DNA from 2 places in the Achromobacter sp. RW408 genome. Region 2 is predicted to be linked to the other one. Evidence: riboswitches for the same ligand, from Rfam matches in the RefSeq annotation. Region 2 holds a riboswitch; the other holds the start of a gene.

Region 1 (3,400 bases), on a different contig from region 2:
TGGGGTATTGAGGGCCGGTCCGCGTCGGGCCCGCTCCCGGCCTGTGCTCTGCCGCAATGGCTTTACGACAGTCCCACCCCCTCCCGCACGCTCGCCGCCAGCATCTGCGCCGTGGCCGCCGACAGCGTCCAGCCCAGGTGCCCATGGCCGGTGTTGTAGAACACGCCGGGCCGCTTGCCGGGGCCGACGCGCGGCATCATGTCGGGCATCATCGGCCGCAACCCGCACCACGGCACCACGCGCGCCGTGCGCACGCCGGGAAAGTGGCGGCGGGTCCAGTCCACCAGCGGCTGGATGCGCTCGGCGCGGATGTCCAGGTTGAAGCCATTGAACTCGGCCGTGCCGGCCACGCGGAAACGGTCGCCCAGGCGGCTGGTGACGATCTTGGCGGCCTCGTCCAGCAGGCTCACGTTGGGCGCGGCGGCCTGGCTGGCGGCGTCGTCCAGGTGCACGCTGATCGAATAGCCCTTGACCGGGTAGATGTTCAGCCTGTCGCCCAATTGCCGCGCGAACTGGCGACTGGCGGCACCGGCGCAGACCACGATGGCGTCGGTTTCGTGCTGCTCGCGCCGCCTGCCGTCTTCGCGCGCCAGGTCCAGCACGTAGGGCAGGCCGTCGCGGCTGATGGCGCGGATGTCGGCATCCTGTTCGAAGCGCACGCCGCGGCGCGCGCAGGCCCGCGCCAGGCCGCTGGTGAACTTGTGGATGTCGCCGGTGGCGTCGGACGGCGTATAGAAGCCGCCGTGGCAGGGCGTTTGCAGCGTCGGCTCGATGCCGCGGATTTCCTCCGGCGTGACGGCGTGCCGCTCCAGCCCGCCTTCGCGCAGCAGCGCGTTGGCGCGGCGCGCGGTCTCGAAGCTGGCGGCATCGTGGTAGATGTGCAGGATGCCGCGGCGCTCCAGGTCGAAATCGATGCCTTCCTCCTCGGCCATGGCGTACAGGTGCTGGCGCGCCTCGATCGCCATGCGCGTGGTGGCGATGGTGTTCTGGCGATAGTTGCGGATCTGCCCCATGAACTGGGCCAGCCATGAATACTTGTGCCAGCTCGGACGCGGATTGAGCAGCAGCGGCGCGTCGTGGCGGCCGAGCCAGCGCAGGCCCTTCATGATGGTGGCGGCGCTGTTCCAGACTTCGGCATTGCTGGCGGACAACTGGCCGCCGTTGGCGTAGGACGTCTCCATGGCGGGATAGCGCTGACGGTCGTAGACGGTGACGTCGTAGCCCAGTTTGCTCAAGGCGTAGGCGGACGTGACGCCGGTGATACCGGCGCCGATGATGGCGATGCGGGGCATGATGGCTCCAGATGGCGTGGCCACGATCCGATGATCGCGGCACCCCATCTGTCTCTGTACCTGAGAGCTTCACCCGGGCGCGAGGGCGCGGGTTCCCCTTCGGTGGGCGCCAGGCGCCTCTCTCCAGATTGTCTAGACCGCGCAGTCCTGTTGCCTGAGAGTTTCCGGGGCGGTTGCTCCGTCGGCGCCCGCCACGGGGACGGGACTCTTCTGCGGGGTTTTGAATCGACGCAGTGAGAATAGCCAAAATCTGCCGCGAGCGGGACTCAGGGTTAATACCAGGAAGGAGGCGGATAGGCTCTACACTGGGCGCCAACCCGCGCGGCACGCGCCGGTCAGAAAACGAAAGGACGATCCCGCATGCGCGCTCCGGCAATGTTCCGTATTTCCCTGCTGTCCACGACGTTGGCGCTGGCCCTGGCCGGCACCGCCTCGGCCAGCCCGGCCGTTGCGCAAGCGCCCGCCGCCAAGGCAGCCACGGCATCGGCCTCCGCATCCACGCCCGCCAAGGCCGATCGCGCCACCGCCGCCGTCGACGCCGCGGTGGCCGAGGTCATGCGCCAATACGGCATCGACGGCATGGCCATCGGCGTCAGCCACAACGGCGAGCAGCGCTTCTTCAACTATGGCGACGCCTCGCGCCAGCCGCGCCGCGCCGTTTCCAGCGACACCCTGTTCGAACTGGGTTCGATCAGCAAGACCTTCACCGTCACGCTGGCCGCCTACGCGCAGGCCACGGGCCGCCTGTCGCTGGCCGACAGTCCGGCCAAGTGGGTGCCCGAGCTGCAAGGCAGCGAATTCGCCAAGCTGACGCTGGTGAACCTGGCCACGCACACCGCCGGCGGCTTTCCCTTGCAGGTGCCGGACGCGGTCCAGAACACGGCGCAACTGATGGACTACCTCAAGGCCTGGACTCCGCAGTATGCGCCCGGCACGAAGCGCACCTATGCCAACCCCAGCATCGGCATGCTGGGCGTGGTGGCGGCGCGCGCGCTGGGCGAGTCCTACGTGGCGGCGATGGAGCAGCAGCTGTTTCCCAAGCTGGGCCTGCGCGACACCTGGCTGGAAGTGCCGCCGCGCAAGATGCCCGACTACGCCCAGGGCTACGACAAGCAGGACGCGCCGGTGCGCCTGAACCCGGGCGTGCTGGCCGACGAGGCCTACGGCGTGAAGTCCAGCGCCCGCGACATGCTGCGTTTCGTCGAGATCAACCTGGGCGCCGCGCCGGTCGACGCCACGCTGCAGCGCGCCATCGCCGAGACCCACACCGGCTATTACCAGTTGGGCGCGATGACGCAGGACCTGATCTGGGAACAGTATCGCTACCCGGTGTCGGTGGACGACCTGGTGCGCGGCAACTCCGCCCAGGTCGCGTTCGAGACCCTGCCGGTCAAGGCCCAGCAACCGCCGCTGGCGCCGCAGCAGGCGGTGTGGGTTAACAAGACCGGCGCCACCAATGGCTTTGGCGCCTACGTGGCGTTCGTGCCGTCGCGCAAGCTCGGCATCGTGATCCTGGCCAACCGCAACTATCCCAACGAGGCGCGGGTGCGGTTGGCGCTGCGGGTGCTCGAGGCGCTGGCGCCGTGAATGCCGCCGCCCGGCGCGCAGCGGCCTTCAGGATCGGGCCGCAGGGGGCGCCTGGCCGGCCGCCCTGGCGCCATCGAACCTCGGCAGCAACCCCATGATCTCCAGCCGCGCGCACAACTCGCCCAGCCGCCGCAGCTTGTACGCTTCGACGTCCATGCCGCCATAGTCGTAGAAGCCTTGCCCTTCGCGCAGGCCGTTGCGCCCCTGTTCCATGTTGCGTTCGATGATGGCCGGGGCCGCGAAGCGCGCATCGAGCGCGCCGGACAGGTAGCGCGAGGCGTAGTAGAGGATGTCGCCGCCGCCCCAGTCGATGAACTCCAGCAGGCCCAGCACCGAGAAGCGCAGGCCGAAGCCCAGCCGCACGGCGGTGTCGATGTCCTCGGCGCTGGCCACGCCTTCCTCGACCATGCGGGCCGCCTCGTTCATGGCCAGCGCCTGGATGCGCGGCACGATGTAGCCGGCGGCGGGCGCGCACCGCACCGGCGTCTTGCCGGCCAGGCGCAGCACCGCCAGCAGGTCCT
Region 2 (3,400 bases):
CGTCATGGCTTCGGCGGCGGCGGTGCTTTCATCGAGCAGCGAGGCGTTGGAGATGTCCAGCCCGGTCAGGTCGGCGACCATGGTCTGGTAGTTCAGCAGGGCCTCCAGGCGGCCCTGCGAGATCTCGGGCTGGTACGGCGTGTAGGCCGTGTACCAGGCGGGATTCTCGAGAATGTTGCGCAACACCACGTTGGGCGTCTGCGTGCCGTAGTACCCCTGGCCGATGTAGTTGCGAAAGACCTTGTTGCGGCCGGCGATCTGCTTCAACTCGGCCAGCACGTCGGCTTCGCTGCGCGACGGCGGCAGCGCCAGCGGCGCCTGGCTGCGGATCTTGGGCGGCACGACTTCTTCGATCAGGGCGTCCAGGCTGGGGCTGCCGATGGCGGCGAGCATGGCGGCCTGGTCGGCGTCGGAGGGGCCGATGTGGCGGGGGATGAAGTCGGTGTGGGTGTCTAGGGCGCGCGACATGGGGGATCTCGAGATGGCGGTGTCGTCGGAAGGGACGGACGGTGATGCATGGACGGGCGGCGGCGCCAGCGCCGCGCCCGCCCTGACGGGCTTAGCCGTTGGCCACGGCTTCGTAGCCGGCGGCGTCCAGCAGCTTGTCGGCATCGGCGGCGTTGACCGGCTTGATCTTGAAGATCCAGGCGGTGAAGGCCGATTCGTTGATCAGGTTGGGGTTGCTTTCCAGCTCGTCGTTGAACGCGACGATTTCGCCGGCCACGGGCGCGTAGATGTCGGAGGCGGCCTTGACCGACTCGACCACGCCGGCGGTCTCGCCCGCGTTCAGCTTGGCGCCGACCTTGACGTCGCCGACGAAGACCAGGTCACCCAGCTGGTCCTGGGCGGTATCGGTGATGCCGACGACGAACACGTCGCCTTCGGCTTTGACCCATTCATGGGACTCGGTGTACTTGCGATCGGTGGGCAGACTCATGAGGACTCCTGGGGGGATTCGGATAAGGAAATGGTGTTGCGCGCCTCGCGCCGGCGGCCGCGCCCCGCAGGGCCGGCCACCGGCGCGAAGCTTCGAGTTTACGAGTGTTCGACGGCTTTGCCGTTACGGACAAACGGCAGCTTGCAGACCAGGGCGGGCACCCACTTGCCGCGGATGTCGACCTCGACCGTGTCGCCCGCGACCACGCCTTGCGGCAGGCGGGCAAAGCCGATCGAAACGCCCAGCGTCGGCGACATGGTGCCGCTGGTGAGTTCGCCCACGCCGTTCTTGGTGCGCACCGCCATGTGGGCGCGCATCACGCCGCGTTCCTGCAGTTTCAGGCCGACGAAGGCGGCGGGCGTGGCGAACTGCTCCAGCGCGTCGCGGCCGATGAAGCGGCGCTCGGGGTTCTTCAGGGACACCGTCCAGGTCAGCGCGGCTTCGCCGGGCTGGGTCAGTTCGTCCATGTCCTGGCCATACAGGTTCATGCCGGCTTCCAGGCGCAGCGTGTCGCGCGCGCCCAGGCCCGCCGGACGCACGCCCTGGGCCGCCAGGTCGCGCCACAGTTGCACCGCCTCGGCCGCGGGCAGCACGATTTCGAAGCCGTCTTCGCCGGTGTAACCGGTGCGCGCCACCAGCGTGTCGTCACCGACGCGCGCGGCCACGAACGGGGTCAGCGGCTCGCTGGCGGCCTGCCAGGCCGGGCGCGCGGCCCAGACCTTGGCGCGGGCGTTGGGGCCCTGCACGGCGATCATGGCCAGGTCGCGGCGCGGCGTGATGGTGACGTCGAACTTGCCGGCCTGCTTGACGCGCTGCATCCAGGCCATGTCCTTGTCGGCCGTGCCGGCGTTGACCACCACGCGCCATTCGTCGAGCGCGAAGAAGTACACGATCAGGTCGTCGATGACGCCGCCCTGCGGGTTCAGCATGCAGGTGTAGAGCGCCTTGCCCGGTACGGTCAGCTTGGCGACGTCGTTGGCCACCAGGCGCTGCAGGAAGGCGTAGGCGTCGGGGCCCGTGACGTCGGCGTTGAGCATGTGCGAGACGTCGAACATGCCGGCGTCCTGGCGCACCGCGTGGTGCTCTTCCAGTTGCGAGCCGTAGGCCAGGGGCATATCCCAGCCGCCGAAATCGACCATGCGAGCGCCGGAGGCGATATGTTCTTCGGCCAGCGGGGTGCGTTTGAGGGGTGCGGACATGCGCGGGTACTCCGGAGCGGCAGCGGTGCCAGGGTTACGGAATGCCGCCGGCGGACGGGATGCGCCCACGCAACGGCTGAATCTTCCGCCCCTCTGTCCTTTTGCCTGAGAGTTGCCCCGCGTGACGGGTTTGCACCTTCGGCGCCTGGGCTGCTCGCTATGTCCCTGATTGGGCAGCGGCGCCAGGTCTCTCCAGAGTGCTGCTTTGCCGAGTCCGCGCGGTGAAAACCGGGACAGGGCAAGCATGCGCGGTATGGGATACCTGAGCGATTCCGGGCGAATTGCGCCTTCGGCGGCAGCCGCGAACGGCCGCTCTCTCCCGCAACATGCGTGACAGCGCCGAAAGCATACCGCGAAACGCGGTTCCGTTGTTGATCCGCGATCGCCGCCCGGGCGCCGCTTCAGCCCAGCGCGGTGTCCAGCAGCATCATCAGCACGAAGCCCAGCATCAGCCCGCAGGTGGCGTAGACCTCGTGCCCCTTGCGGTGCGATTCGGGAATGATTTCGTGGCTGATCACGAACAACATGGCGCCCGCGGCAAAGCCCAGGCCCCACGGCAGCAGCGCCGCCGACCAGCCCACCACGGCCGCGCCCAGCACCGCGCCCACCGGCTCGACCAGGCCGGACAGCATGCCCAGTGCCACCGCGAACGCGCGCTTGTAGCCCGCGGCGATCAACGCCACGGCCACCACCAGGCCTTCGGGGATGTCCTGGATGGCGATGCCGGTGGCCAGCGCCGTGCCGCGCACCGGATCGTTGCCGGCGTAGCCGACGCCGATGGCCAGGCCTTCGGGCAGGTTGTGCAGGGTGATGGCGAAGACGAACAGCCAGGTACGGCGCAGCCGGTGGGCCTCGATGCCTTCGCGGCCCTTGATGAAATGCTCGTGGGGCAGCAACCGGTCCATCAGCAACAGCGCCGCCGCCCCCAGCAGGATGGCGGCGCCCACCGTCAGGCCGGCGCCCCACGGCCCCGCGCCCTGCGCCTCGGCCGCCGCGATGCCCGGCGCCACCAGCGAGAAGGCGCTGGCGGCCAGCATCACGCCGGCGCCGAAGCCGAACATGCTGTCCTGCATCTTCTGCGGGATGGTGCGCGCGAACAGGATCGGCAGCGTGCCCGCCGCGGTGGCGCCCGCGGCGACCATGCCGCCCAGCAGGGCGTCGGCCACGTGCGGCGCGTGGTCGTTGAAATAGACCCACATCTGGTGCAGGCCCAGGCAGGCGACCAGCACCGCCAGCGTCCAGACACTGACGCTGGTGGCCGCGG

What was found. Region 2 has a riboswitch for glycine ahead of gcvT (glycine cleavage system aminomethyltransferase GcvT). Riboswitches for the same ligand answer to the same signal wherever they lie in the genome.
Region 1: another riboswitch for glycine. It lies ahead of DK459_RS10290 (D-amino acid dehydrogenase); the one in region 2 lies ahead of gcvT (glycine cleavage system aminomethyltransferase GcvT).

The regions. Positions count from the first base shown of each region.
Region 1 covers NZ_QHHO01000046.1:64,125-67,524, reverse strand. Annotated here, with positions in the region: gene DK459_RS10295 (sulfite exporter TauE/SafE family protein) at 1-11, shown strand, start outside; gene DK459_RS10290 (D-amino acid dehydrogenase) at 63-1,292, opposite strand; glycine riboswitch at 1,337-1,423, opposite strand; glycine riboswitch at 1,425-1,515, opposite strand; gene ampC (class C beta-lactamase) at 1,683-2,879, shown strand; gene DK459_RS10280 (3-hydroxybutyryl-CoA dehydrogenase) at 2,907-3,400, opposite strand, start outside.
Region 2 covers NZ_QHHO01000047.1:488,730-492,129, forward strand. Annotated here, with positions in the region: gene gcvP (aminomethyl-transferring glycine dehydrogenase) at 1-468, opposite strand, end outside; gene gcvH (glycine cleavage system protein GcvH) at 560-937, opposite strand; gene gcvT (glycine cleavage system aminomethyltransferase GcvT) at 1,036-2,136, opposite strand; glycine riboswitch at 2,220-2,342, opposite strand; glycine riboswitch at 2,376-2,468, opposite strand; gene DK459_RS18385 (ZIP family metal transporter) at 2,538-3,400, opposite strand, start outside.